4 regions of the Shewanella sp. MSW genome follow, and region 4 is predicted to be linked to each of the others. Evidence: predicted binding sites of a transcription regulator. Region 4 holds the regulator's gene; each other region holds the start of a gene.
The links. The regulator sigma-54, encoded in region 4, starts transcription at its own class of promoters, with help from an activator protein. The targets are predictions, from matches to a motif close to GTTGGCACGNNNNTNGNNT.
Positions count from the first base shown of each region.

Region 1: the regulator sigma-54 is predicted to act here: its motif matches at 6,128-6,146, upstream of glnK (P-II family nitrogen regulator).
Region 2: the regulator sigma-54 is predicted to act here: its motif matches at 5,454-5,472, upstream of AYI96_RS19390 (flagellar assembly protein FlgT).
Region 3: the regulator sigma-54 is predicted to act here: its motif matches at 1,339-1,357, upstream of flgB (flagellar basal body rod protein FlgB).

Region 1 is NZ_LVDR01000002.1:348,473-355,997, reverse strand. Features, by position in the region: gene AYI96_RS03150 (hypothetical protein) at 126-983, shown strand; gene AYI96_RS03145 (DUF4785 domain-containing protein) at 994-2,283, shown strand; gene AYI96_RS03140 (hypothetical protein) at 2,477-3,706, opposite strand; gene AYI96_RS03135 (hypothetical protein) at 3,798-4,169, opposite strand; gene AYI96_RS03130 (ammonium transporter) at 4,481-5,731, opposite strand; gene glnK (P-II family nitrogen regulator) at 5,742-6,080, opposite strand; gene AYI96_RS03120 (hydrolase) at 6,382-6,924, shown strand; gene nrfA (ammonia-forming nitrite reductase cytochrome c552 subunit) at 7,018-7,525, opposite strand, start outside.
Region 2 is NZ_LVDR01000026.1:9,966-17,490, forward strand. Features, by position in the region: gene AYI96_RS19360 (replication endonuclease) at 1-1,434, opposite strand, end outside; gene AYI96_RS19365 (hypothetical protein) at 1,427-1,828, opposite strand; gene AYI96_RS19370 (helix-turn-helix domain-containing protein) at 2,153-2,341, opposite strand; gene AYI96_RS19375 (hypothetical protein) at 2,472-3,035, opposite strand; gene AYI96_RS19380 (hypothetical protein) at 3,016-3,882, opposite strand; tRNA gene AYI96_RS19385 (tRNA-Arg) at 4,096-4,171, opposite strand; gene AYI96_RS19390 (flagellar assembly protein FlgT) at 4,227-5,384, opposite strand; gene AYI96_RS19395 (FlgO family outer membrane protein) at 6,084-6,734, shown strand; gene AYI96_RS19400 (LPP20 family lipoprotein) at 6,734-7,201, shown strand; gene AYI96_RS19405 (flagella synthesis protein FlgN) at 7,454-7,525, opposite strand, start outside.
Region 3 is NZ_LVDR01000026.1:19,820-27,344, forward strand. Features, by position in the region: gene AYI96_RS19420 (chemotaxis protein CheV) at 1-237, shown strand, start outside; gene AYI96_RS19425 (CheR family methyltransferase) at 382-1,215, shown strand; gene flgB (flagellar basal body rod protein FlgB) at 1,391-1,789, shown strand; gene flgC (flagellar basal body rod protein FlgC) at 1,792-2,208, shown strand; gene flgD (flagellar hook assembly protein FlgD) at 2,223-2,906, shown strand; gene flgE (flagellar hook protein FlgE) at 2,961-4,322, shown strand; gene flgF (flagellar basal-body rod protein FlgF) at 4,488-5,231, shown strand; gene flgG (flagellar basal-body rod protein FlgG) at 5,243-6,031, shown strand; gene flgH (flagellar basal body L-ring protein FlgH) at 6,044-6,718, shown strand; gene AYI96_RS19465 (flagellar basal body P-ring protein FlgI) at 6,729-7,525, shown strand, end outside.
Region 4 is NZ_LVDR01000003.1:338,668-346,192, reverse strand. Features, by position in the region: gene mgtE (magnesium transporter) at 1-123, opposite strand, end outside; gene AYI96_RS04760 (HPr family phosphocarrier protein) at 207-482, opposite strand; gene rapZ (RNase adapter RapZ) at 469-1,323, opposite strand; gene ptsN (PTS IIA-like nitrogen regulatory protein PtsN) at 1,320-1,763, opposite strand; gene hpf (ribosome hibernation promoting factor) at 1,766-2,053, opposite strand; gene AYI96_RS04740 (RNA polymerase factor sigma-54) at 2,085-3,548, opposite strand; gene lptB (LPS export ABC transporter ATP-binding protein) at 3,644-4,372, opposite strand; gene lptA (lipopolysaccharide transport periplasmic protein LptA) at 4,369-4,902, opposite strand; gene lptC (LPS export ABC transporter periplasmic protein LptC) at 4,889-5,449, opposite strand; gene kdsC (3-deoxy-manno-octulosonate-8-phosphatase KdsC) at 5,446-5,997, opposite strand; gene AYI96_RS04715 (KpsF/GutQ family sugar-phosphate isomerase) at 5,997-6,974, opposite strand; gene AYI96_RS04710 (calcium/sodium antiporter) at 7,005-7,525, opposite strand, start outside.

The DNA.
Region 1 (7,525 bases), on a different contig from region 4:
TGGCTTAACCTAGCCAATATTTCAGTAATTGACTTGCCGCAAGCAAACATTACAACTAACTTGATTAGCGGATAAGCATATTTATCCATTCACAAAATAATGATAATCAACAAGAGAAATGCGACATGAAAATATCCACCACCCTGATGATGTTGGGTCTTTGTAGTGTCTGCTCCCTGAGTCATGGCGCCACCGGCGTCGCCTTTGTCCATGGAACAGGAAAACAAACCGATGCCCTGAACGATTACTGGACCCGCGAGTTTGTCGATTCAGTTCGTCAAGGTATCAGCACCCCGAGTAACTATCAGGTCATCAACTGTGACTTCGAGCAATATATGTGGGATGAGGCCGCTGCCGGCTGTTTGGTCGATCAGCTGCTGAGCTTTATCAACGCCCGCAATCTGGATCAACTGATCCTTATCACCCACTCCAATGGCGGCAACATAGTGCGCTGGGTCTTGTCCAATCCCACCTGGGATGGACGTTATCCAGCTGTGATCAACAGCATCAGCCGAGTGATAGCGCTGGCGCCTTCCAGTGCCGGTACACCACTGGCCGATGCCGTCACTCAAGGCAATGTGTTTGAAACCAGTCTCGGCTGGCTGCTCGGTTACGACAGTGACGCCGTCAAACAGCAGCAAGTGGGCTGGATGGCGCAATACAACAGTCAATGGCTGTACGGCACAGCCGGGCGTCCTTCTCTGGGTAAGCCTTTTGAAGCTGTTGTCGGCTCAGACGTGGAATCGGCAGTTTGGGACAGCGACAGCTATTGCGGCGGTTATCAGTACCAGGTCGGGTTGGAGACCACCCAAAACTGGTTGGATAACTGCTCCGACGGTTTTCTTGAGTGCAGCTCCCAGAGTGCCGCCGGCAGTGTCTGGTTTACCGATAAGCAGAAAACCCGTGACAGAGAACCTTTGAGTCACCATCAAAGCCGCCGGGCCTGTTTTAATCTCGACACCCTTCTGCGCAATCATATCTGAGGAGGTAAGTATGAAGATGCATATCAGCAAGACACCGCTGCTGGCAGCGATACTCCTGAGCCTCGCGGGTTGCCAGGATGATGCCAAGGTAGCACAGAACCAGCAGCCCAAAAACCTGACCTTGGCCATGGCTCCGCCCCAGGCAAGCGATATCAAGGCTTCAGAAGAGCTGGATACAGGGCAATTGCCGCCCTTGAATACCTCCAGGGAAGATGTCAGCTTTGTCAGGGCGCTGTCAGGGGAGTATCAAGCCCAGCTGCCGGACAAAACCGCCAGTGCCAGCAGTGATGAATACTGGTTGATGGTTACAGGCGCCGAGCTTAACCAAGGCATAGAGCTGCCATTAACCCAAGGCAGCAGCGTTATCCGTCTGGCGCCTCGCTGGGATAAAAGCAGCGGCGCCCCGACGGCCCCCAAGAGCATTGCTCCGGACGCAGTTCAACTCAGCTCAGCCGCAGGCAAAACTGAGAACAAACGCCTTATCCGCCGCGCCGTAGACTCTGAGTCTCTGGCCAGCGCCGGAATGGATGATGACTCCAGTGCCCTGTTGCTGAGCTCAGATATCAAGCCCGGCCTCTATCGCCTGCAGGTCGCCGCAGCGCTGACCGCCACTGACAACTATCTGGTTAATGTCAAAGAGAAAGGCTCTGCCTATCGTCTCAAGTTAAGCACCCCATCATCACTCGAGGCCAACACCCATCTCGAGTTGGAGCTGGCGCTTGAGAACGATAAGGCCCTGGGTTCACCTCGTTTGGCCACTGCCCGGCTACAGCAAGCAAGCGGCGAGCAAACCCCACTGCAACTCAGCCAAAGTGGCAACGGCTGGCGACTACAAAGTGAGCAGCTGCCCATGCCCTCAAGCAATGCGGGGTTCAGTGAATTGGTGGTCGATATTGAGACCCTGGTGGATAACACCTTGGTACGACGTACAGTCAAGACCGCCTTCAAGCAGTTCTATCCATCGGCGCGGCTGGCACCCGAAATCAAAGTGGGTTGGCAAAATGGTCTGCCAAGCACTCTTAACTTTACGCTGGAGCTGGCCCAAAGTGGTCGTTTTGGGGTGTCGGCAATACTCACAGGGACCGATGCCCAAGGTCGGGAAATCGCCATACTTCAGAGTGAGACTGCGGCCTGGCTGACACAAGAGCAAAACAGTCTGCAGTTGCCTCTAAACCTTGAGCTAATCCAAAATTCGGGCTTAAAGCCGCCCTATGGTGTCAGGACCGTTGAGCTCAAGGATATGGGGCAGATGGCGCGCTTGAGTTACCGCGACAAGGCGCTGAGTTTCGATGCCCTTTAAGGCCAGCTTTCAGGCAGAGAGAAACTTATAACCAGAAAGCAACTTATAGCCCAAAGCAACTTATAGCCCAAAGCAACTTATAACCCAAAAGCAACAAAGCCCGATGCAGATCTCAGCATCGGGCTTTTTACCCTGCAACTTGGCTTAACCAATTGCGCCTTTATAACCCCGCTCTTTTAGCCAAGCTTTTGAATCAATGCCCTTCCATCGCATGCAACTTGGCCTGATAGCGTTTTTTCTGCTCGCCGTCACCGGCCAGCGCCAACGCCTTTTGCAGATTGCTCTTCGCCCGGTCGGAGTCCCCTTTTGCCCAGTAGGTTCTGGACAAACCAAAGTAAAACTCGTGACGATAATCCGCCTTCTCAATCGCTCTTCGATACCAACTCAGCGCCTTATCATATTGGCGATCCATGTAGGCTTGTTGCGCCATATCATAGTAGTAATAAGGATTACGGATCCGGGCAAGCTCCAGTACCTTGTGCACTTCGGCCCATTCATCCAGTCTGTCCTGGCTGCTCAGCATGACCGCCAGGTTATAGAGGGTAGTCATGTTTTCCGGCTCAAGCGTCAACGCATAGCGGTAGACCCGCTCGGCCATCTGTTCCATGCCCCTGGCGCGATAGAGCACCGCCAGGCTGTTGAGCGCCGGAATAAACAGACTCTGCTGTTGCAGGCTCTTTTTCAGCAAGCCGTATGCGAGATCCCAATTCTCATTGATCAATGCCTCGGCCGCCGCATTGTTGTAATACATGGCGACCACAGTACTTTGGCTGATCTTATTGACCTTATAGCTGCGCACAGCACGCTCGGGCAGGAAATCCACCAGAATGGAACGCTCGGTAACATGGAAGACCTGATTGCTCTTGGGCGGGTATAACTTGAGGTTGATATGACCATTGACCAGATAAAAGGCGCCTTGGCGATCCCAGACCGGAGGCACTTCCACGTCGCGAAATTCAACCTCTATCCCCAGTTGTTGCGCCATGGCCGCCGTCAGGATCACCAGTGACATGCAGTTTCCAGCCCTGTCATGAAAGGTTTCGGCGGCGGTGCGGGTATAGTTGTCCTGATAGCGAAAGCCGCCCTTGTCGGCATGGATATAGTCAGCCAACCACTCGTGGGCCAACTGCTGATTGGAGATGAGTGCACCGCGGCTATAGGCACCTCTGAGCAACTGCACCGCCTCGGGAGGCAAGGCGAATAACTCGGCGGGCTCGGGGATATTCCCTGCCTCTTTGAATTGGTTATCCTGAAACAGGCTGCCAAGAGCCATCTTGCTTGGCACCGGGGTACTGCTGCAACCGCAAAATAGCAGCAGCAAAACCGCACCAATTAAGCGACTCAAGATGGTAGCGGATAGAGCGCCAGAGAAAGCACGAGTGAGAGAGCCGGAGAAAGCGCTTGAGAAAGTGCCTGAGAACATAAGGCCTCCTGAGTTAAGGCTTCTTTACTGAAAGCTTAAGTCAGACTGGCCACTCCTGCCGCGCCAAAGGGTGACAAAATGTGAATATCCCCTAGTTCAAGCCTTCATTCCCGGGAGCGATAACTTCAGAACCCGGCTTGGGGATCCCTATATAGAGCTGCTGTTGCCGGTAAAGATAGGGGCGATAAAAATGGCCATTGCAGGAAAAGTAGCGATAGGGGCGCATGTAAGGAACACATATGGCAGGCAGGCTGCGGAGGATCTCCAGTTGTTGCTGCGAGCGCAGTAGTTCCTGCCACTCATGCTGACGCAGTAATTCATCCCTGACGGCAAAGGCATCGAAGGGCTCACTGGCATCACGAACCACCACTTGACCTGCCTCGGCATTGCCAAGCCACAGCAAGGTAATTAACAAAGCACCGAGAAAAGTACCGGTCAGCTTCATTACACTGAGAGTCTTCATCGCCATCCCCTTAGGCTCCAGGCTGTTTCTGCTTTCAGTCTGCCCCCAAGAGCGTCTGTCATCAAGCGCCATAGCCCCTAAATGCGCTTTTCCTGGCCGACTCCCGCCAAGCAAGGTAACAACAAGGCCGGTAACCCCAAAGCCAGCTCTAACCAAAAGCCACCTCACAAGAGATGGCTTAAAGGTGAAGGAAGCCTGCTTGATCTCTCAAGAACACTCATGGCTTATCAGCTGGCATTCTTGACTTATCAATTGGCGTTCTTGACTTATCAATTGGCGTTCTTGACTTATCAATTGGCGTTCTTGGCCTCTCAGTTGGCGTTCTTGACAGTTACAAACTCAGGATAGGCATCGATACCACAGTCCGACGCGTCCATACCGTTGTACTCTTCCTCTTCGGTCACCCGGATCCCCATGGTCACTTTCAAGGCGCCCCACACCAGCAATGACGCCAGGAACACCCAGGCAGAGATCACCGCAGCGCCAAACAGCTGCCCTGTCACACTGGCTTCGGCATTGGACAGAGGCACCATCATCAAACCGAAGAAACCGGCGACCCCGTGCACCGAGATAGCCCCGACAGGATCGTCTATCTTGATGCGGTCAAAGCCCACAATGGAGAACACCACCAAACCGCCGGCTACCAGGCCTATCACACCCGCCATCGGCAGCGAGGGCGACAAGGGATCGGCCGTGATAGCCACCAAACCAGCCAAAGTACCATTGAGTATCATGGTCAAGTCGGCCTTGCCCCACACCATCTTACAGACGATCAGTGCAGATACCGCACCGAAGGCCGCCGCCGAATTGGTGTTGACGAAGACTTTGGCCACAGCGCTGGCATTTTCGGCATCAGAGACCAGTAACTGAGAACCACCGTTGAAACCAAACCAGCCCATCCAGAGGATAAAAGTCCCCAGGGTTGCCAGCGGCAGGTTGGAACCCGGGATAGGGTTAACCTGGCCATTGGCGCCATATTTACCTTTGCGGGCTCCCAGCAGCAAGACACCGGCCAAGGCCGCGGCCGCACCGGCCATATGCACTATGCCGCTACCGGCAAAGTCGACAAAGCCGGCTTCGGAAAGGAAACCACCGCCCCAGGTCCAGTAACCTTCCACCGGATAGATGACTGCCGTCATTACCAGGCTGAATGCCAGGAAAGCCCACAGGCGCATGCGCTCGGCCACGGCGCCGGAAACAATCGACATGGCTGTAGCCACAAATACCACCTGGAAGAAGAAATCAGACTCCAGCGCATGGTCGGCGTCGGCGGCTTGAGCTCCTATCAAGGTGCTGATGCTCGGCAGCCAGCCACCCTCACCATTGTCCACATACATGATGTTGTAACCCACAATCAGGTAGGTGATACAGGCAATTGAATAGAGACAGATGTTTTTGGTGAGTATCTCTGTGGTATTTTTGGAACGCACCAACCCGGCCTCCAGCATGGCGAAACCCGCCGCCATCCACATCACCAGCGCGCCGGAGATCAGAAAGTAAAAGGTGTCCAGCGCAAAACGCAGCTCTGTGACCGTAGTACCCAATTTGCTCAGTTCTTCCATCTTCTCCCCCTTACAGCGCTTCTGTGTCTGTTTCGCCCGTACGAATACGGATAACCTGTTCCAGATCTGTCACAAAGATCTTGCCGTCACCTATCTTGCCGGTATGAGCGGCATTGGTGATGACCTCCAGCAGGTGCTCAAGATTCTCCGCCTTAGTGGCTATCTCGAGCTTGACCTTGGGCAGAAAGTCCACCTGATACTCGGCTCCCCGATAGAGCTCTGTATGTCCTTTTTGCCGACCAAAACCTTTAACTTCGGTGACCGTCATCCCCTCAATGCCTATGCCCGCAATCGCTTCGCGGACATCATCGAGCTTGAACGGCTTAATGATTGCGCTGACTAATTTCATCCAGACCTCCAGAATCGCCTTGCTGTATTGGTGTTATGCCAAAAGCAATTCAAACATTAGGCCAAAATGTTAATTTTTTGTTTTATAAAGAGTTAGTTTTTACGGACCAGGTTGAGAGCTGCAGATATGCACCAATTAAGTGCAAGCAAGGCTCAGGCGCACAAAAAAAGCGCAATCATCTACGACCTAAGGCCTATTGGCTTAAGCCCTGTCCTGTCGTTAACTGAATGTCCTTAGGTTTACTGAAGCAAAAGCAGGGCTCGTTTACACCTGTCCTAAGGCCAACCAGAAGGAGAACAAGATGTTAAAAGCGGAAGAATGTGTGCTGGTCATAGTGGATGTTCAGGGTAAACTGGCGCAGATAATGGACAAGAGTGAACAGCTGCATCAGCAACTGGCCATGCTGATAGAAGGCACAGCCTTGTTTGATATCCCGGTGCTCTGGCTGGAACAGTTGCCGCAGAAGCTCGGCCCCACTACAGAGTCACTGGCCGCCCTGCTATCCAAAACCACATCGCCGATTGCCAAGCATCACTTCAGTGGCTGGCACTGCCCGGCGTTCCGTGAGGCACTGTTGAGCGCGGGCCGCAAACAGGTACTGCTGGCCGGGATAGAGACACATGTCTGTGTCTATCAAACCTGTGGTGATCTTATCGAGCAGGGTTTCGATGTGCACTTGATAGCCGATGCCGTCAGCTCCCGCAGTGAAAGCAACAAACGCTTGGGAATAGAGATGATGAAGCAGCAGGGAGCCAGGCTCAACAACAGCGAATCTTTACTGTTTGAACTGCAACATCAGGCAGAAGGTGAACGCTTCAAGGCTCTGCTTAAGCTGATCAAATAGGTCTGTAATCCCTCACGGGCTACCACTGATTTCTTGTAAGATAAAAAAATCCCCGCGGTGCGGGGATTTTTCATTTACGAGTGTTAACGACTGTTACTTGTAGGTCGCTTCACGCTTCTTGGCTTCAGCATCCCACTTGGGCAGAACATTTTTCTTGAAGTCTTCCTTGTCGGAAACCATCTTCTTCATATCCATACCCAGAGCGGCCTGAGCCTTGGCCTTGGTGGAGATATCAGGCAGAGCGACAGGATCAACGATACCTTTCTTGGCCAGCAACTGCGCCAGTTTCACCCGGGCGTTGGCAGCCTTGTCAACCGCAGTACCCAGTACCCGCAGCGCTTCATCAGGAGCGTGAGCCGCGACACCGTGAGAGGCGATAGCATAATCCCAGCGCCATTGAGCATGACGGATATCAGTCAGGATTGGCTTCATTTCGACTTCAGTCGCACCGGCTTTCCAGGCGGCAGCAGCTTCGAAGTGCGCCTTGACGATTTGATCTTCAGCCTTCAACTTCAGCTCATTAACCTTGGCTTTACGCTCGGCAGTCAGATTCTCCATAAACTCTTTGCTCTGAGTGTGGCACTGAGCACAGGTTTCTTCG
Region 2 (7,525 bases), on a different contig from region 4:
TTCATATAAGGGACGGATCACTTGCTCCTGCCTTTTGCAGAATACGCCGCCCATTTGCTCGGTGTAGCCTTGCCAGTTGCCTTGGTCGGCGCATTGACGAATGGACTCTATCCAATTCAGCTCTGCGGCCTTAATGGCTTCCATGCGCCTTAACTCCCGCCATACAGTGACACTGGCCCCGCCCAATTGTTGAAATTGGCGAATACCCCATAGCGAGGCCCAAGCGCGAACCCGAATGGCTGAGTCTTTGGCATCCTTGCCATATAGGTCTTGGTCTATGCCTTCACCATCGATGTTTTTGGATATGTACTTTGCGATATAGCCAGTTGCAGAGCCTTTGCTCGGGTCTATTTCTTCCACCTTAAGGCGGTGTTTGGCTGCGCCCGGTTCATTGCCGTCTTCTTCAAAGGCGTAACGGCGAAAGACTTTTAGCAGGGCTTGGGATTGCTCGGGTTCAACAAACAGGAGTAGGTGCCAATGGGGCGTGCCGTCGTGGTGAGGTTCGGCGACTCGAAAGCCAAAAATGCCAATGCCCTGATTGCCAAGGGCGGCGCGAATACGCTCAAAGGTGCGGCGAAGGTATTGCTGACCATCGAGCGGGGTTGCGCCGTTCCAGTTGGGATTTTTGCTGCCGGATTTGGACAGGCTGCGATGATATTTGGACGGGCAGGTGAGGGTGATGAACAGCGCCTGATGGCCCATGGCTTTACTGCACTCTTCAAAGCCTCGGGTTCTGACCATAAGTTCTTGCCTGCGAATGCTGGGATTGGACACATTCAGGCTTGAGAGTTCGGCAAGGCTGGCGCTGTAACCATGCTCATTGGTGGCTAAGGTGCTTTCCAAAAAGCTTTGGTTTTCCTGCCAGCGGTGACGGATTTTGCCAAGGCCCAGGTTGCTGATGTAAATCCCCTTGGTGCGGTTTACCTGGTTGTAGCGCCGTGACAGGGTTTCACCTTCCCGGATATGTTTGGTTTTAAGCTTTCTGCGCCACCATTGCTCATCCTTGGCGCGATTGATTGCGCCCTTTACCTTTATGGCGTCATCCCCGGCAATATGGCCCATTTCGATCGCTTTCAAAATGCGTTCGGCAAGATGGGGCGGCACAATGCCTTGGCTTTTGATGAAGTCAGCAATCAGGGAATAGAGCGCGGCCAAATTCAGGCGGGGATTATTGGCAAGTAACCTCAGCACATGACGTGAGAGGAGCTTAGCTGCCTGAGTGCAATCCCTGTCGTTGAGGTTGATGTGATAGAAACGCTCGGACTTACCTATAACGGTGGCAATGGCTTTACGCTCGCCCAGCACATGCAGGTTCGCTTCCCGGCGAGAGTCTTTGGCGGCATAGTCGGCCATGATCTCTTGCCGGAATACCTCGGGCACACCATAAAGCTGTTTGTTCAGCCATTCGTTATCGTGCGGATGGACTTCAGGCATAGTCTGCCCCCGTTAACGAATCGCTTTTGAGTAACGCTCTTTCTATTATCAGGGCGGCAAAGCGTTGCCCCTTAGGGCTTAAACTGACCCGGCACCATCTCATTCCGGCAAAGAAGCAATCCTGCTCCTTTGTCAGCCCTTCCCGTTTGAGCGCAAACAGGCTGCGCTTATTGAAGTGGCCGGGATAATCCGGCATTTCGACGACCTTACCCAAATCCGGGCAAAGTTCGGTGCAGACTTCTACCGAACGGCCCTGTGCCAGCCACGCCAGCAAGCTTGCCTGTTCGGTGCTGAGTTGGGTATCAGCTTTGGTTAGTTTCGGTGATGCCGTTACCAAATTCGGTACAGGCTTTCGGTTCGCTTTACGGTGCTTGTTCCGGTGCGCTTTGCTCATGGTTGCATCCCCTTAAGCTGAGGTGCCGAACTAGGGCAAGCGGAGTAGGGCCAATTCGGGATGGATGTTTTGGCCCCCGTTAGGTAACGGGCACCGAATTTGGTTGTTGAACCGTACCCGTTAACGGTGGCTGTACCCGTTGGGATTTTGCACTCTGTACCCGTTAACGGGTACAAGGGGCTAATAGTGGTTAACGGGTACTCGTTAGCCGGGGTCGTTAACGGGGCTTTGGATTCGTTATGTGACATTAAGTAGTCGCCAAATTCAGACCGACCAGCAAGCATCTGTGCCAGTTGTAACAGGATGCAGAAGGCAATAAAGCCGTTAAAGAGTATGTTCATAGACCCTCCCGTTAACGAAGGTGTCTATGTCGATTTGGCGGTACATCACCCGCCGCCCAACTTTGACGAACTTGAGTGGATAGCGCCCGGTACAGCGCCAAACGGATAGGGTGCCTTCAGTCACGCCAAGAGTCTTGGCTACTTCAGCCGGGGTTAACAGTGGATTTGTCATGGTTGCTCCTGATCAATTTGAATTAGTCAGGAGCAAGGTTAGGGAAGGGCGGTTAGAGAGTATTCACATGTAGGGGTGTAAAAGTGTTTCCACAGGGTGTAAAAGTACTTCCACAGGGTGTGGAAGTGATTTAAATCCCACAGAATCTCTCTTGGTTTTTGTCGCTACGATATTCTACGGCTCTTCCAATAATGTCTTTATAATCGGCCGTTGGTCTAATATCTACGGTCTTTCTTAAGTTGTCCAAGGATGCGCGTGCACAGTTACCCATAACGTACTGAGCAGCATCAATTTTCTCTATATCGCATTTATCCTCTTGGCTATTGTTGAAACTGCGAGAACAACTGTAGAAAAGTGCGCGAATTCGATATGTTCTTTGGAACACAAAATCTCCATGGTAGAGCGCAAAATCACTGTCCATAAACACGTCGAAATCATCTAGAGCTATTTGAAATTCATTCGAATTTTTATGTCCTTGCTTTGCTAGTAACGCAAGATTTCCTGTTTTTCGTAACAAGGACTCATAGGCTACTTTGGCTTCTTGATAGCGAATATCCCGCCACTTCATTTCACGCTCATAGGAGAATTGATAATACCCATATAAAACGGTTACTCCGGCAACGATACCAGCAGAAACTGGCTTTAATATTTTGAAGAATAGTGATTTATTTTTTTCATTTGGTGTGTTGTTCACTAAGGTACTTCCTTATCCATGTCTCTATAGTTCTGGGAGCCTGATAGTCGCTACTGAACCTGTAACCCAGTGACTTTCCATACTCGGCTACATCGGCTACAAGGATTTGTGACGCTTGGTGGGGGTTTTTGAAGTTACCCTTCACATATCTTTCAAGCGCGAATGCTTTCACCTTGTCTGATTTCCCGTGTCTTTTATTTCTGCCAGACTTCCCAGCGGAAGCTGCCGCTTCGTTAAGGTTGATGTACTTGAGTAGCGTTTGTTGAAATGACTGATAAGAGTGATTACTTTCAACTAGCTTTTGATTCAAGAAATCATCAAAGAGCAACTGAGCTGGTTTTGAGAGCCCCGCCATCTGACAGGCTAACGCAGCATGCAATGTGTGTTGTGACTGAATACTGAAGCTAGGGAGCAATACCAAAGGCCCATCTGTTAATTCATCGGCACCAAATGCACTGGCCAGAGAGGGCGCATTGCCAAACTGCCGGATCAAGGCCATGTCATTAACGGGAAGTAGTTCGCGTAGAGGATTGAAGAATTGAGCGTAAGTTTTGAGGCTCCGTGAATGCCGTTCTTCGATTTTTTCTTGAACTCCATCAATCTTTGCCAGTTGCTTCATCACTTCTTTGTTGGACGTAGGATCCAATATTTCACCAAACTCATCACGCGGTATCTGTGGGTTGTCCGATGGAAGAACGCCAGCAAGAAGTTCACCCACTCCAAGTGGCTGAGTGATTTCATTCAATTCGACTACTGCCAGCAGATATGGGATTAACGGCGAAGGTAACCGAGAAAGTAGATAGGCCACTCTATCTGTGTCGACAAATAAGGCTAGATAATCATCCATTCTAGAGTGCTCATTCTCAAAATTGACCTTGAACAAAAACTAACGGAAATCAGCGGGATAGTCCAGAAATTGGGCGAAGGGTACAAAAGGGAGATTTTTACAAAAGGGTCGAAATTTTTTTCGTAAAAATGCCTGTTCTGAGGCGGCACATAGGCGGCACAGGATTTGCCTGATTTTGTAAGTGATTGATTTAGAAATTAAAATAGGTCTATCTGGTCTCCCCACAGGGACTCGAACCCCGATCGGTCGCTTAGGAGGCGACTGCTCTATCCTGTTGAGCTATAGGGAGACGCCAGTGATTATACTGGTTTTCACCCGGATGAAAAGGCTTTGGATTTAATTGCTTAAATCTTAATCGCGATGTCATTCACCTGAATGTTGAGGGCGGCATTTTCACCGCTGAGCACTGCGATGGCACTTTCCTCTGTGACTTGATTTATGGTGATTTTCGCCCGGGTTTCTCCGGCCACGGCGCGCATCTGGTTCATGCGGTCGGGCAGGTTTTGTTGCAGCACGATTTGGAACTGATCACCCACGCGGATGCCGTTGCGTCGCCCCAGGTTGAGTATCACTCTATCTTGTTGGCGCACGACTATCTGTGCCAGCAGCGGTCTGCAGGCCAGTGCCATATCGATATCTTTACTGGCATTGGCCAGCACCTTGTCTATGGCTTGTCCATAACTGGCACGCCAGAATCTGTCGCTGTTGGGAGGGACGGATTCATTTTTGGCAAACTCCCAGGGGGCGGAAATGCTGTAGTTCTGATACCAGATCTGCTCGCCGCTGATCCCATGATAGAGGCTGAGCTGCAACTGAAATAGCCGCAGCGGCTCGTTGTCCCATAGGCCCATAAAGCCGGATTCGACCGGTTCGGTGGAGATATCTATGATTTGCGGCAGCAACAGATATTGGCTGTCGGTAATTTCACTTATCCAGGTCGGCAGGCGGTAGCCGCGGATATTGATAAGCTCCTCTTTGATATCCAGCCGCTCGTTGGCGTGCAGGTGAGCAAAGCTGGTGGAGGATTGTTTATCCAGCGTTGCTGCTATCCGTTCGGACAGGCTTCGCTGGAAATTTTCCAACTGACCATAACGCAGTTGGCTTCTGTCTTTAATGGCGGCCTGGGGGACCAGGATAGCGGCCTTGATGGCTGAGCTTTGGCACTTGTTATCCGGGCCGTCGAGAATATCGAGCCGCATAACCACTTTGAGCTTGTCTCCCTGGCGCATTTCGCTGACCAGTTCGACACTGCTTATCTGCGCCTGGCTGGAGAGGCTGAAATCGTTTTGGGTCAAGCGCCCCTGGCTGACACTCTGGGTCGATTGAAAACTGCCACCACGGGAGAGCAGTGCCATGTTGATGGCGTTGTCCATTGCCGCTTCCCGTGCCTGGGTTAGATTGCCATTGATTATTTTGGCTTCACCTCGGGCCTCGGTCCACTCTGCCATGGCGTTGAGGCTGATGCCCAGCAACGGCAGCAAGAACAAGGGGCACAATCTCATAAGGCGGTTCCTCAAAATGGAAGTCAGGGTGACGGAATTTTGCCGCCACTTAAGCTGGTATCGCTTGGTATTCAAATTTTATGCCAGAGAGAGGGAGGGGGTACTGTGTTATTTGTGAATGCCAGGCTAAAGAACGGCAAGCATTTGCCGATAAAGCCAAAGAAGCTTTCGACAAACCTTGTTGTCCGAAAGAGCAAGGCTGGATAAATAAGTAATACAAGTGGTTCGGCCATTTCACGTCAGTTACTACGGCCAATGAGATGCTCAATTAGGCTTATTTCTCAAGGTTGTTAAACACGACTAAACCAGAGAACTCGCCGGTGGACGCTGAGGGCTAAGGAAGGTGCGAATAAGTTCTCGTGGCACTTTCTTGATGTAGGGAATAGGTTGCTGTGTGGCTTACTGGCCTGCCTGCTGTGTTGTGCTTCTTGCAAAGGCCTGGGGGCATTTGCCGTTGCATCCAGACCTGTACGCCGGAGCAGAGCACATATGGGGGCTTGTTCGCACTTTCCCTAAGTTCTTGGTTGGTATTTTATTTGCATAGTTTTAATGCAAATAAAAAGAGCTTGGCATTATTGGTGCTGACGATGTTACCGACACTATTACTGTCTGCAACGTCCTTGGGTCAATCCTGCAGGTGTTGTATGACTGACTAAGTAGAATAAGCCTGCTGGTTCAAGGTTTACGTCAGGCTCCTGAATGAAGTTAACAGCCCACTCCGGCAACAGTGAGACGGATATTATGTATAAAGCCCTGTGTATATTGCCTTTACTTCTGCTGTCTGCCTGCAGTACGACATCACAGCAACCGCAAGCTGAGTTCAAGCCGCAACAAGCACCAGTCAATCTATTGGCGCATCAGTTGGTGGATGAATTGGTAATCCATAATGATGCTCTCAAACCGACTCAGCCGCTATTGGTGATGACGCCTGCGATAGTGGAGGATATGCAAGGCAGTAATGCACTGGCCTCACAGCTACAGCAGAGCTTAATGACGGCTTTTCATCAGCGCGGCTTTAATCTGGTGGATTTGAACCTGGCCGAAGCGGTGCGGGTAACGCCACAGGGGGATTTTATTCTTACCCGCGACTGGCAACAATTGCCGACGGATATTGCGGTGGATCATGTACTGGTCACCAGCATGAGCCAGGCTAAAGGTGAGATCTTGTTCAACAGTCGGATTGTTAACATCAATAACAATCGGGTGCTTTCGACGGCCGGGGCGCGGGTGCTTGAGGCGCAACTACCGGGTTATCTGGCGCCATCCCACAAGGTGGTGTCAAAAGAAGGCCTGCTTTATCGCTATGAAAACCGCGGAGAAGATAAGAGCCGGATAGTGGGAGACAAGTAATGAAGTATTGGAACAACACACTGACATTGGTCACGCTGGTATTGGCGTTAGTTCTGGGTGGCTGCGCCGATAAGGACAGATATGTGCAGTGGGAGACAGAGGCGCCAAGCAGTTTTCCCAAATTGACGGCAATAGGCTATGCCCCGCTGGCCAGCCAACCAGCTAAGGAACAGTCGCAAAAGGTGCTGATGGCGATGCAAGCATCCAAGATTGCCGCTTATCGGGAACTGGCCGAACAAGTTTATGGCCAACGTTTGTCGGCTGATAGCAAGGTCAGTGACTGGATGTTGAAAGGCGATAATATCCAGGCCTCGGTTTCCGGGGTGATCCGCGGCGCCAGGGTTGTGCGCAGTTATCCGGCCGGCGATCATTATGTGACCGAGCTTGAGCTGGACTTCGCCCAGGTGTGGGATCTGTATCAGCAACAAAATCGCCCCCAGAGAGTGAAAGAGATCACTTATTTTTAGGGTAATGGGTATAAGTCAAAAGCAGCCTTCTTTGGCTGCTTTTTTTGTGGCCTTTTTGTGGCTTAAGAATCTTTGCTGAATTGAGAGGTGGGTATACGTTCTGTTCTGGGGGGCATCTTGTATTTGACCCCCTTGGCTTTAGCGCCCTGAGTTTAGTCGGGGGAAGGCAAGGGGGGACAGGAGTTTGGGTCGCACCAAGAAGCCGAACTTACTGAATTAGCTTAAGTAATGGAACAGCAGCAGGGCTTTAAATCAAGCCTTGAGATCGTTGCCCAGAGTGGCGATGGTTGAAGTCTTGCCTTTGCCGTCATAAGTCAGACTGGA
Region 3 (7,525 bases), on a different contig from region 4:
GCCGATGAAATCCCGTTGATTATTTCGGATATCGAAATGCCGGAAATGGATGGTTACACTCTGACTGCCGAGATCCGTGATGATCCCAAACTGAAAAATATCAAGGTAGTGCTGCATACCTCGTTGAGCGGGGTATTCAATCAAGCCATGGTACAGAAAGTGGGCGCCAATGATTTTATTGCCAAGTTCAACCCCGACGAACTGGCTTCTGCTGTTAACAAGCATCTGAGTCTATAGCCTTTGTCTGCTGTGACTTTTTATGGCTATAGTGAGTTGGTCTGCTTGTGTTGCAAATGGGGCTGGGGTATAACGCAGCCCCAGTTTTTAAATGTTGCTGCCTCGATTCGCAGTGACGTTTTTACGGATAGTTAGGACACTAAGGTGCCAGATAAATCTCTCGCAGAAACTGAGTACAATCAATTCAGGCTGTTTCTTGAGCAGCACAGTGGCATTGTATTGGGTGAGAACAAACAGTATTTGGTTCGCAGCCGCTTGGCGCCTTTGATGGGGAAATATGGTTTGCCATCCCTGTCGGACGTTGTTAAGCAATCGATGCGACCCACAGAGCGCCAATTACGGGCTGAAGTCATTGATGCCATGACGACCAACGAAACTCTTTGGTTTCGGGACAAGTATCCTTTTGAATTACTTGGCAATACATTGTTGCCCGGTTTTGCCAAGTTGGGGCGGCCATTGAAAATTTGGTCGGCGGCCTGTTCTTCCGGACAGGAGCCCTATTCACTGGCGATGACAGTGCTCGAATATCAACAGCGTAAGCCAGGGGCGTTGCCGGGTGGGGCGGTAATCCAGGCCACAGATCTATCGCCGTCCATGCTCGAGCGTTGTAAAAATGCCGAGTATGATAAGCTGGCATTGGCCCGGGGCCTGTCCGAAGAGCGCAAGCGTCAGTTTTTTGAAGCTATGCCCAATGGTAATATGCGGGTTAAAGACAATGTGCGCCGTTTGGTCAGCTTTAGGGCTCACAACCTGCTTGAAAGTTACACCTTGCTCGGCAAGTTCGACATCATCTTTTGCCGTAACGTACTTATCTATTTTGCCCCGGAGGCAAAGGCAAAAATACTGCGGCAATTTGCTGCCGCTCTCAATCCCAAGGGGATACTGTTTTTAGGGGCCAGCGAGTCGATTGCCGGGTTGACCGATGAATTCGACATGGTGCGCTGTAACCCAGGTATCTATTATCAAAAGAAAAATTAACAACCTAATTATTTGATTTTTAATTAAATAATTTGAAAGGCTCGTCAACTTGAACGGGCCTTTTCTGTCTTACTTTTCACCCTAACGGCCATCATCTTCGTATCTGTTATCCTCCACTCTACATCTGGCACAAAGCTTGCTTTGTTTTTATCGAGTCATTGGAGGAGGCGGTTTTATGGCGATCAGTTTCGATAAGGCCCTTGGCATACATCAATACACTCTGGGTATTCGCGCCCAGCGTGCCGAAGTGCTTGCCAGCAATATAGCCAATGCCGATACCCCACACTACAAGGCTCGGGATGTGGACTTTTCTTCGGCGTTGCAGGCGGCCAAAGGGCGGCAACAGGGAATGAATATGGCGGCAACGTCTGAAAAGCATTTCGACCTCAAGGCGCTGACAGCCCAACATGTGCAATATCGGGTGCCGGATCAACCGGACACTGGGGATGGCAACACAGTCGAGATGCAAAAAGAGCAGCAGGCCTTTATGCAAAATGCGCTTGAATATCAGATGTCGCTCGGATTCCTCGACGGTAAGTTCGCCGGCATGAAAAAGGCATTGAAAGGAGATTAACCATGAGCTTGTACAATATCTTCAATGTTGCGGGTTCGGGAATGTCGGCGCAGTCGGTACGCTTGAATACTACCGCCAGTAACATAGCCAACGCAGATTCTGTTTCTTCCAGTATCGATAAGACCTACAAGGCACGGCATCCTATTTTTGAGGCCGAGCTGGCCAAGGCGAACGGCCAACAGCAACAAGGCGCTGCGGTAAAGGTAAAGGGTATAGTGGAAAGCGATAAACCTTTACTGAAAGAGTATTCGCCGGATCATCCCATGGCCGATGCCGACGGTTTTATCTACAAACCTAATGTCAATGTAGTGGAAGAGATGGCCGATATGATTTCCGCCTCCCGTTCCTATCAGATGAATGTTCAGGTAGCCGATGCAGCCAAGTCCATGCTGCAACAAACCCTGAGAATGGGCAAATAACGGAGGCATAGCCCATGAGCGTCAATTCAGTTAACCCTTTTCTCGACAGTATCCAGGTGCAATCGGGTACTGAAACCAAGAAAAGCAATAATCAACAACTGACCCAGGAAGACTTCTTTTCGCTGCTGAGTCAGCAGTTGTCGATGCAGGATCCTTTTAAGCCGGTGGATAACGATCAGATGATCGCCCAGATGGCGTCGTTTGCCACAGTGGATGGTATCTCTAACCTGAATGAAGAAATAGTTAACCTCAATTCGTTAATGACTTCGAGTCAGGCATTGCAGGCATCTGGCCTGGTAGGGCAAAAAGTGTTGATCCCGGCGGGCACCGGCTATGTTTCCGAGGAAGACCCAACGCTTAAAGGGGTAATCACATCACCGGAAAAGATCCCTTCAATTAAAGTAACGATTGAAGATGAAGCTGGTCAGGTGATCAAAACCTTTGAGGTCGACGGTAGTGCCGGCGGCAATATAGATGTGGAATGGGATGGCCTGGATAAGGACGGAAACCCTGTCGATAAAGGCATCTATACCATGAAGGCCAGCGGGGTTGTTGATGGAAAGTCCCAGGATCTTATCGTCAGTTCCTATGCCCACGTGACCAGTGTATCACTCAACTCTGCCACCGGCGCCGTGTTGAATCTAAGAGGTATTGGCGGGATCAGATTGGCCGATGTGCTGGCTGTTTCCGAAGTTTAATTCTGTTTCTGCCCCGGCTGCGCCGGACAGTATCTGAAAATCATGAGGTGAATTATGTCTTTTAACATTGCTCTGAGTGGGATTGCTGCGGCGCAGAAAGATCTCAATACCACGGCCAACAATATTGCCAACGTTAAGACGATAGGCTTTAAAGAATCCCGGGCCGAGTTTGCTGATGTGTACGCCAGCTCGATTTTCTCCAATGGTAGAACCACTGTGGGCGGCGGTGTCACCACCACTCAGGTGGCACAGCAGTTCCATCAGGGGAACCTGAACTCCACCAACAATGCGCTGGATATGGCGATCAACGGTGGTGGTTTCTTCGTGACATCATCCAGTGTCGGCAGTCAGGATTACTCTTTCACCCGCGCCGGAGCTTTTAAGCGTGATGACAACGGCTTTTTGGTCGATGCTGCCGGTAATTATCTGCAGAGCTTCCCGGTCGATAAAGATGGTAACTCCACTTCTGTGAGTCTGACTACCACCAAGCCGGTGCAGATCCCGGATACTGCCGGTAGCCCGCAGAAAACCAACAATGTTGGCATTAGCATGAACCTGGACTCCACTCAAGAAACTAAAGATCCGGCGCTGTTTGACCCATCCAAGTCAGATACTTTTAATAACTCCACTGCAGTGACCATTTATGACTCTTTGGGTAACTCCCACACTTTGACCACTTATTTTGTGCGTCCGGAAAATGGTGCTCATACCGGTGAGAGTAACTGGGTGGCCTACTACGCCATTGACGACAAGCCGGTCAATCTGGGCGGCGGCGCCGGAACCTACAACACGGACACTAACGGTGACGGTACTGCGGATGGTACAGGCACAGCACAAACTGCAGGTGGCTGGACTGGTGCCGTGCTTAAGTTCAACGATGTCGGCGGTTATATAGGTTCCGATCCTGCGGTGATCACCACAGAGCAGTTGGGGGTTGGTGGGGCCAACGTTCTTGGTCCTGCTGCTGACGGCACTCAAGCGATAACCATAGATTTCAACAATCCGACCCAGTTCTCGGAAAAGTTCAACGCCACGGAATTGACGCAGGATGGTGTAACAGTGGGCCGTTTGACTAATGTGGAAGTGGGTACAGATGGTTTGATCTCTGCTAAGTATAGCAATGGCTCAACAGTGCCTCTGGCACGGGTGGCGTTGGCACGCTTCTCCAATGAGCAGGGACTGAGCCAGGTGGGCAACACCTCCTGGAAAGCCAGCCTGGATTCAGGCGCGGCGCTGGCCGGTGAGGCCAACAGCGGTGTGTTTGGCAGTATCCGTTCATCAACACTGGAGCAATCCAACGTCGACCTGACCACTGAGTTGGTGGACCTGATTTCGGCCCAACGTAACTTCCAGGCCAACTCCCGTACTTTGGAAGTGAACAATACACTACAGCAAACCGTGCTGCAGATCCGCTAAGCCTTCCTGCGCAAGACATTGCCGCCCGGCAATGTCTTGCCGCATCTTTGTCTATTAACTCCCAAGTCACTGAAGTTCTTCTGCTGTCCTTGTGCTCAACTGCTCATTTTATTGGCACGATGTTTGCTTTTACCTGAATAGGTAAAAAGATTGACGGAGCAGCAGGTGGACAAACTTCTCTATGTCGCCATGACTGGCGCCAAACAAAACATGAATGCGCTGGCGGTTAGGGGTAACAACCTGGCCAATGCCAACACAGATGGTTTCAAGTCCGACATGGCTCAGGCCCGTGCGATGCAAGCCTTCGGTGAGGGCTTGCCGACCCGGGTGTTCGCCATGACAGAGTCGCCCTCGGCCAACTTTCAGTCCGGCCCTATCAAATCGACCGGACGGGATCTGGATATTGCCATCAAAGATCAAGGCTGGATTGCGGTGCAGGCCGCCGATGGCAGTGAGGCCTATACCCGCTCCGGTAGTCTGAGTTTTGACACTACAGGTTTGCTGCGTAACGACAGGGGCAACCCGGTAATGGGTGATAACGGCCCGATAGTGCTGCCGCTGCCGATAGACAAAATTCAGGTTGCCACAGACGGCACTATTTCTATTCGTCCTCAAGGCGCAACCGCCGAGGTGATAGAGGAGGTGGGTCGCATCAAGTTGGTTAACCCGGGCAATCAGAACCTGATGCGCGGTGAAGATGGCTTGTTCCGTACCCTGGATGGCAATCCGGCCGCCGCCGATCCCTTTGTCAATGTGGAAAGCGGCGCCGTGGAAGGCAGTAATGTCAATGCCGTGGATGAGATGGTCAACCTGATTGAGCTGCAACGTCAGTTTGAGCTGCAGGTAAAAATGATGAAAACCGCAGAAGAGAACGACAAGTCGTCCGCTTCACTGATGCGCATTAGCTAGGAGTAATTGATATGCATCCCGCGTTATGGATAAGTAAGACTGGGTTAGATGCCCAGCAAACGGACATCTCGGTGATTTCAAATAACGTCGCTAATGCCAGCACCATAGGCTACAAGAAGGGCCGGGCGATATTTGAAGACTTACTGTACCAGACAGTCAATCAGGCCGGCGGTATCAGCGCCTCCAACACCAAGTTGCCCAATGGCCTTAACCTGGGCGCAGGTACCAAGGTCGTGGCCACCCAGAAAATTTTCTCCCAGGGTAACCTGCAAACCACTGATAACGCGCTGGACATGATGATTGAAGGTCCGGGATTCTTTGAAATCCAACTGCCGGACGGCACCACAGCCTACACTCGTAACGGCCAGTTCAGTTTGGATGATACCGGCCAGATAGTGACTTCCGGCGCCGGCTATGTGTTGCAGCCTGCCATTACCATTCCGGACGATGCCACCAGTATTACCGTTTCCGCCGAAGGCGAAGTATCGGTTAAAACCCCGGGCGCCGCCGAAAACCAGGTGGTCGGGCAGTTGACCATCTCTGATTTCATCAATCCGTCCGGCCTGGATCCCATAGGGCAAAACCTCTATCTGGAGACGGGCGCCAGCGGTACCCCAATTCAGGGGACTGCCTCACTGGATGGATTGGGCTCTATTCGTCAGGGATCGCTGGAAACTTCCAACGTTAATGTGACCGAAGAGCTGGTCAATCTGATTGAAAGTCAGCGGATTTATGAAATGAACTCCAAGGTTATCTCAGCCGTAGACCAGATGCTGGCCTATGTGAACCAGAATCTGTGATGAGGTGATGTGATGAAACCCTTATTCCTTATCATTCCGGCTTTATTTCTGGGGGCTTGCAGCTCTACCCAGAACAAACCGATAGCCGATGATCCCTATTTTGCGCCTGTGTATCCTGAAGCGCCGCCGACCCGAATCGCACCGACCGGCTCTATCTATCAGGACAGCCAGGCATCTTCACTTTATTCGGATCTGCGGGCGCACAGGGTAGGGGACATCATCACTGTTGTGTTGGTGGAGTCGACCCAAGCGAAAAAGAGCGTCGGCAACAAGATCAAAAAAGGCTCGGACATGTCAGTGAACCCGCTCTACATGGGCGGCAACAATGTCACCATCAAGGGCAACCCGTTGGATTTTCGCTACGGCGACAGCATGGATACCAATCGCGAGGCCGATGCCGATCAGAGTAACAGTCTCTCCGGGCAGATCTCGGCCAACGTGATGCAGGTGCTGGGCAATGGCAACCTGGTTATTCGCGGTGAAAAGTGGATCACCATCAATAATGGCGACGAATTTATTCGGGTAACCGGCATTATTCGGCCGCAGGATATTACCCCTGAAAACACCATAGATTCGCCCAAAGTCGCCAATGCCCGTATTCAGTACAGCGGTACCGGCACTTTTGCCGAGTCGCAAAAGGTGGGCTGGCTGAGCCAGTTCTTCCTCTCTGACTGGTGGCCTTTCTGAGGATAAGCTCATGAAAATAAAATTAATCATGGCACTTGCCTGTTTGCTGGTTTCGCTGCCGGGGCAGGCCGAGCGCATCAAGGATATCGCCGATATCCAAGGGGTCAGGGACAACCAGTTGATAGGCTACGGCCTGGTGGTGGGGTTGCCGGGAACCGGGGAGAAGACCCGTTACACTGAGCAGACCTTCAAGACCATGTTGAAGAATTTTGGCATCAATCTGCCGGATAACTTCAGGCCCAAGATAAAGAATATTGCCGTGGTGGCTGTGCATGCCGATATGCCGCCATTTATCAAGCCGGGACAAACCCTGGATGTGACTGTATCGAGTCTTGGGGAAGCCAAGAGCCTGCGCGGCGGTACCCTTCTGCAGACTTTCCTCAAAGGGGTGGATGGCAATGTTTACGCCATCGCCCAGGGGAGTCTGGTGGTCAGCGGCTTCAGTGCCGAGGGGCTGGATGGTTCCAAGGTTATCCAGAACACGCCAACTGTGGGCCGCATTCCCAACGGCGGCATAGTCGAGCGTGAAGTGGCCAGCCCCTTCGGTAATGGCGATCACTTGACTTTTAACCTGCACCGAGCCGATTTCTCCACCGCAAAGCGTACCGCTGATGCTATTAACGGCTTACTCGGCCCGGGTATGGCGCGGGCGCTCGATGCTTCTTCCATTCAGGTCAGCGCCCCCAGAGATGTGTCGCAGCGGGTATCTTTCCTGGCCACCCTGGAAAATATTCAGGTTGAGCCTGCCGATGAATCGGCCAAGGTGATAGTCAACTCCCGCACCGGCACCATAGTGGTGGGTAAGGA
Region 4 (7,525 bases):
ATCCGAAGCCGTCATTCGCTGCAGCATGTCGCGCACATGCACGAACATACCACTGCTAAGAGCTTGGTTTAGTTGAGTAAGACGTTGTTCTGTCAGCTCTTGGTCGAGCGCTTCTATTGGCATGCAGTTCCCCCTGTGATGCAAAGCGAGGATATGTTACCTCAAGACTGGGGTGTTATAGAAACAAAGAGTGCAGCGCTAAGGCTTTAGCTGGCTTCGTCGAAACGGGCGTTGATCAGGGCGCAGATAGCGTCCATCGCGGGTTCGGCATCCGGGCCTTCGGCGATGAGGCGAATACTCTTGCCTTGGCCGGTTTCCAGCATCAAGAGCCCAAGCACACTGGCGGCCGAGGCTTTTTTCTCGCCTTGGATCAGGGTGATATCGGCTTCGAACTCGCTGGCCAGCACCGCCAGCTTAGTGGCGGCGCGGGCATGCAGGCCCAGCTTATTGACTATGGTGACTTCCCGTTCAACCTTTGCCATTACTCAGCTCCCGGTGACGGGCCTGTACCTTGTGTTTGCTGTTGCCAAAACGCTTGGCGAGCTGCTCAGCGACATAGACAGATCTATGCTGGCCGCCGGTGCAGCCTATGGCTATGGTGAGGTAACTGCGGTTGTTGCGTTCCAGGTGCGGCAGCCAAGTTTCCAATAGATTTTCTATCTGCCAGATAAACTTGTTCACCAGTGGCTGGCGGCTGAGAAACTCCTGCACAGCTTCATCCAGCCCGGTCAGTGGCCTGAGCGCCGGCTCCCAGTGAGGGTTGGGCAGAAAGCGCACATCAAACATGAAGTCGGCTTCCTGGGGCATGCCGTGCTTGAAGCCGAACGATTCGAAGTTGATCACCAACTCTTTGTCGACGCTGCCCAGCAGAATTTCTCGCACTTTGTCACTGAGTTCATAGATATTCAGTGCCGAGGTATCTATGTAGTGATCCACCAGTTTCGACATAGGCTCCAGCAACTTACCTTCGTGCTTGATGGCATCTTGCAGCGAGACAGTGCTCTTGGATAGGGGGTGTAATCTGCGGGTTTCGCTGTAGCGTTTAAGGAGTACTTTATCGGAAGCGTTGAGGAAGAAGCTGGTCAGTTGGGTGTTTTCCGGCAGTGCTGCCAACTGTTTTTCCAGCACTTTTTCCTGATCCGGCATGTTGCGCACATCTATGCTGATGGCGACCAGATCATTGCTGCCTCGGAGGTTTTCCAGCAGGCTGCCTATCATGGGCAGGGGCAGATTATCCACACAGTAGTAACCCAGGTCTTCCAGTACCCTGAGGGCAACGGATTTTCCGGAACCGGAGCGGCCTGAGACTATAGCGAGTTTCATCCTGTGATCACCTGATAGAGTTCTGTTTCATCGCGGGATTTACGCAACTGCTTGAGTATTGCTTTGTCGCTGAGCTTTTCAGCCATGGCAGACAGGGTACTCAGATGTTGTTGGCATTGATCTGCGGGAACCAGAAGGGCGAACAGTATGTCCACCGGTTGGTTGTCTATGGCATCGAAGGCGATAGGCTCTTCGCATTTGACCAGCACGGCAATCGGCTCTGTGATATCAGGCAGCCGGCCATGCGGAATCGCAATACCATTACCTATACCTGTGCTCCCCATCTTTTCGCGGGCCAAAAGGCTTTCAAAAATCGCTTGAGAGGAAAGGGTGGGGTACTGGGCGCTGGCGAGATCGCTAATTAGCTCCAGTACCTTTTTCTTACTGCCCGGAGTGGCACAGGTAGTGCACTCCGGCCGCAGGATGGTACTCAGTTCCATCGTTAGTGTTTTGTCAGCTTTTCTTTGTGTTTAATGACCTGACGATCCAATTTATCAATCAGAACGTCGATGGCGGCATACATGTCGGCATGTTCAGAAGTTGCATAGACTTCGCCGCCTGTGAGGTTGATCTTGGCTTCGGCAATCTGTTGCAGTTTTTGTACATTGAGCACAACGTGCACATTATTGATCTGTTCGAAATGGCGTTCAAGTTTCGAAAACTTACTTTCCACATAGTCACGCAGTGAGTCGGTGATCTCGATATGATGTCCTGTCAGGTTGATTTGCATAGAAAGATTCCTCCAATTTCCAACTGTGGATTTATAAACTCTTACGCTGGTTCGACGGTGGTATCATCATAGCCTCGCGATACTTGGCTATGGTGCGTCTTGCAACGTTGATTCCCTGTTCTGCCAGAAGTTGTGCCATCTTGCTGTCGCTCAAAGGTTTCTTCTGGTTTTCCGCTGCCACGAGCTTCTTGATAAAAGCCCTGATCGCCGTGGAAGAGCATTCTCCGCCATCTTCGGTACCGACATGGCTGGAGAAGAAGTACTTCAATTCAAATATTCCCCTCGGGGTATGCATATACTTTTGAGTGGTGACCCTGGAGATGGTCGATTCATGCATCTCGACCGCCTCGGCAATATCGTTGAGTACCATGGGTTTCATGGCCTCTTCACCATATTCAAAAAATCCCTGCTGGAACTGCACTATGCAGTTGGCCACCTTGAGCAGGGTATCGTTGCGGCTCTCCAGGCTCTTGATAAACCATTTGGCTTCCTGAAGATGACCACGAATAAACTGGCTGTCTGATTGGCTGCGGGCGCTACGGGCCATGGCAGCATACTGTTGGTTGATCCCGAGTTTGGGCATACAGTCCGGATTGAGCTCCACTACCCAGCGGCCGCTCTTCTTCCAGACGCTGACATCCGGGATCACATATTCCTCGTCCATCGGCTGCACCAGCAAACCGGGGCGGGGATTGAGGCTCTGAATAAGGTTGATGGCGTCACGCAGTTGATCTTCCTTGAGCTTGGTCTTACGCATCAGGGTGCGAAAGTCGCGGGTAGCGATGAGATCCAGATGTTCGTCAATCAACAAGCGGGCGTCGGCCAGATGCGGGGTGTCGGCGTTGAACTGTTGCAATTGGATCAGCAGGCATTCGCGCAGATCTCTGGAGGCGATGCCGATGGGATCGAAGTGCTGGATCCGCTTGAGTACCGCCTCGACTTCATCGAGCTCAATCTCAGGGTTGCCCATGGCTTCGAGGATCTCCTCAGTGCTCTGGGTTAGATAGCCCTGCTCGTCGATGGCATCTATGATGGCGGTGGCAATGGCGTCGTCGGTATCGGAAAACGGGGTCAGGTTTTTTTGCCATTCCAGGTGTTCATAGAGACCTTCGCTGGTTTCTCCCTGGAAGGGCATATCATCTTCACGGCCCATAGCCGGCCCTGAGGCGCTGGCGGCGGTAAAGACTTCATCCCAGGTGGTATCCATAGGCAATTCATCCGGCATAGACTCATTGTTCAATGCCTCTGAGGTTTCTACCGTGGAACCATCTTCCTGCTTGACGCTCAATTCGCCGGCGTCGTTTTCCTTGTGGTTGTCGTCGATAGCGTCATCCTGGTTGTCCTCGGCCATCTCCAACAGAGGGTTGGCTTCCAAGGCTTCCTGGATTTCCTGCTGCAGCTCAAGGGACGACAGTTGCAGCAGGCGAATTGCCTGCTGCAACTGAGGTGTCATGGTCAACTGTTGACCCAATTTGAGCTGGAGTGACGCTTTCATTATACCGCTAATCCCTACTCGTTATTTTTCAAGGAAAAAATTCAATAATAACAAACTATAATACCCGGAATTGCCGCCGGATGACATGATCCTAACTATAGCCTGAATTGTTCGCCTAAGTACACAGCACGCACTTGCTGGTTGTCCAAGATTTCAGCGGGTGTGCCTTCGGCAATCAACTGCCCATGGCTGACAATGTAGGCTCGCTCACAAACGTCGAGCGTTTCGCGAACATTGTGGTCTGTGATCAGCACCCCCAAACCGCGGGACTTAAGCTGTTCGATGATTTTCTTGATATCGATAACTGAGATGGGATCCACACCGGCGAACGGCTCATCCAGCAGAATGAACTGTGGATTGGCGGCCAATGCCCGGGCGATTTCCACCCGGCGGCGTTCACCGCCGGAGAGGGACATCCCCAGGCTGTCACGTATGTGGGTAATGTGGAATTCTTCCAGCAACTGTTCGAGTTGTTCCTCGCGCTCGTCGCTGTTGAGCTCTTTGCGGGTTTGCAGTACGGCCATGATGTTGTCATGTACCGACAGCTTGCGGAAAATACTGGCTTCCTGTGGCAGATAGCCTATGCCTTTACGGGCACGCAGGTGCATGGGATCCAAGGTCAGCTCGTCGTCGTCAATGAAAATACGGCCCTTGTCACTCTGCACCAGGCCAACCACCATATAGAAGGTAGTCGTCTTGCCCGCCCCGTTGGGGCCCAGCAGCCCCACGATCTGGCCGGTATTGACCGATAGGCTGACATCTTTGACTACGTTGCGCTTCTTGTAACTCTTTGCCAGGTTTTGTGCCGTCAGGGTGCTGGTCATTGCGGCTCCTGCTGCTGTTCTTTCTTATTGAGATCCTGATAGTTTTCCGGCTGGATAACAGTGGTTACCCTATCTTGGCCTTTGCCGCTGCTTTCCGCTTCCAGCTGCTGCTTGTTGATGTCGTAGACTATCTTCTCGGCGGTTACTTCGCTGCCGTCCTGTTCCACTTTGGCTTGACCTATCAAGGTCATGATGCGGCTGTCTATGTTGTAGTGGATCTCTTTGGCCTTGGCACTGGCCTGACGGCCATCTTCCAGCTTCTGGGTATAGGTGGCAGGTGAGCCCTTGGCCACCAGGATCCGCTCGCCACTCTTGTCCTCAGTGTAAGCCGTGAGTTCATCGGCCAGCAGCTTCAAACTGCCCTGGGTGACTGTGACAGGCCCGCCGTATACCACGCGCTTGTTTTTGATATCGGCAAACTGATTGGCGGCGCTGATCTCGACTTTTTGCAGCAGATCTTCTTCAATGGCCACCGCCGACAGGCTTGTGATGCACAAGAGGGCACCGATAAAAAGCTTACTTGGTTTCATAGGTTCCTTTCACCTGACTGGTCAGCTTTACTTGCTGAGCGTTGAGATCGGCATACAGGCCGGATCCCTTGATATTAAAGTCTCTGCCTTCGATCAGGATCTCGCGATCTGAGGTCATGATCATGGTGTCCAGATCCAGCTCCACATAACTGGTTTTCAGGCTCTGGATCGGTTCATTGGGGCTAATGGCGTCGATGATAACATTATTTTCAAGTACCACTCGGTTACTCTTGCGATTGAGCCTGCCCTCGTTGGCAGACAGGCGCCACTGCGCTTCGCCCTTGTCCGGATAGACCAGATAAACCGGTTGGTTGAAGAAGGTCTTCTCATTGGCTTCATAGTGTTCCATGTGTGCCGCCGCGACCCTGCTGGCGACATTGCCCTGCTCGTCAAAGTTGACTGAGCGCAGGTCATCGGCGACAAAGTCCGGCCGCACAACATCCACCGGCGCCTCGCTCTGTTGGGCGTTGCGCTTGTTCTGCACCTGCCAGTAAAGGATAAGTGCAGTGGAGAAAAACAAAATAATGGCCAGAGTGACCCTATTCATATACTCATTCCGTGGGCATTTTCAAATTTGTCCTGACTGAGCAGGATAAGATCCGCCAGCTCCCGCAGCGCACCATGGCCGCCGGTAATCTGGGTGATCATGTGGCAGTGCTGCCTTACCCAAGGATGGCCATCGGCCACGCAAACCGCCAGTCCAACTTGCTTCATCACCGGCAGGTCGACAATGTCGTCACCTATATAGGCCACTTGTTCAGGCTTGAGGTCATAATGTTTAAGCAGCGCCTCATAGGGCTCAAGCTTGTTGTCTATGCCTTGATAAATCTTGTCTACCCCCAGGGCCGTCATGCGGTTTTCGACTATCTGGGACTTGCGGCCGGTGATCACCGCCACCTGAATGCCGCAGGACAGCAGCGAGCGCACTCCATAGCCATCGCGGGTGTGAAAGGCCTTCAGCTCTTCGCCGCTGTTGCTCATATAGATACGGCCATCGGAGAAGACACCGTCGACATCACAAATAAGCAGCTTGATTTTGGCGGCTCTTTGCCAGTTGTCTTCGCTTATGGGTCCGTAAAAACCTTGATGACTCATCAGATAACCCCCGCCTTGACCATATCCAGCATATTGAGTGCTCCAATCGGCTCATTGGCGCCATTGATGACGATAAGGCCGTTAATGTCGTTTTCGTCCATCACCTTGAGCGCCTGCGCCGCGAGGATATTGTCACCACTGGTGATGCAATCCCGGGTCATGACGTCGCTTATTTTGGTGGTACGCAGGTTGACTCCGGCGTCGATGACACGTCTCAAATCACCATCGGTGAAAATACCCACAAGCTGCTTCTGCTGATTGACTACTGAGGTCATACCCAGACCCTTCTTGGAGATTTCATACAGGGCGTCTGTGATACAGATATCTTCTGTGACCAACGGCAGTTCTTCGTCTTTATGCATTACATCGCTGACCTTGAGCAGCAGTTTGCGCCCTAAAGCGCCGCCGGGATGCGACAGGGCAAAGTCGTCTTTGGTAAAGCCTTTGGCCTGCAACAGGGCGACCGCCAGGGCGTCTCCCATCACCAGGGTGGCCGTGGTGCTGGAGGTGGGGGCCAAGCCCAGCGGGCAGGCTTCTTCCGGCACCTTGATGCATAGATGCAGCTGCGCCAGCTTAGCCATGGTGGATTCTGGCTTGCCTGTCATGGAGATCATAGGGATCCCCTGGCGCTTGATGACGGGGATCAGGGTTAGAATTTCGCTGGACTCGCCCGAGTTGGAGATAGCCAATACGATATCGTTTTCACTCAACACTCCAAGGTCGCCGTGGCTGGCTTCGCCCGGGTGAACGAAGAATGCCGGGGTGCCCGTGCTGGCGAGGGTGGCAGAAATCTTGTTGCCTATATGGCCCGATTTCCCCATCCCCATCACTATCACCTTGCCGCTGCAGTTGAGGATCAGTTCGCAGGCTTGGGCGAACTCGGGGGAATCAACAAACTGGTACAGGTTATCCAGTGCTTGTTTCTCGATATCTATTACTCTGCGGCCCCATTGGCGCAGTTGCTTAGCTTCTGCCATAGTTGTCTCTCGTCTTTTTGCCCTTCATCGCTAGTGGGATTGAAACAGGCTGTATTGATAGCCAATGAAGCTTATCAGTAGTAAGGCACCGTGCCAGCGCTTGAGTTCACGTTGTTTACCTGTGCTCAGCACCAGGAGTGCCAGGGCACAACTGGTGCCCAAAGCCATATAAAAGTCGCGTCCGGCCGCTGCGGCGTCGATTACGCCCGGGGCGATAAGACCGGGTATTGCCAATACCGCCAGAATATTAAACAGGTTGGAGCCGACAATATTGCCTATGGCCAAGTCGTCCTCTTTCTTGAGCACACCGGCTACGCAGGCTGCCAGTTCCGGCAGGCTGGTGCCCACGGCAATGATGGTCAGACCGATAACCAGATCCGATAGCCCAAAAGACTTGGCAATACCCACGGCACCTTCGACCATCCAGTCTGCCGACAGTGGCAAGAGTACCAAGCCTATGATCAACCAGAGTACTGCCTTGGCAGTGGGCACATCTTTGGGGATCTCGGCATCGGCTTCATCGGCGAGTGGATCCTTATTCTTATTGGTCA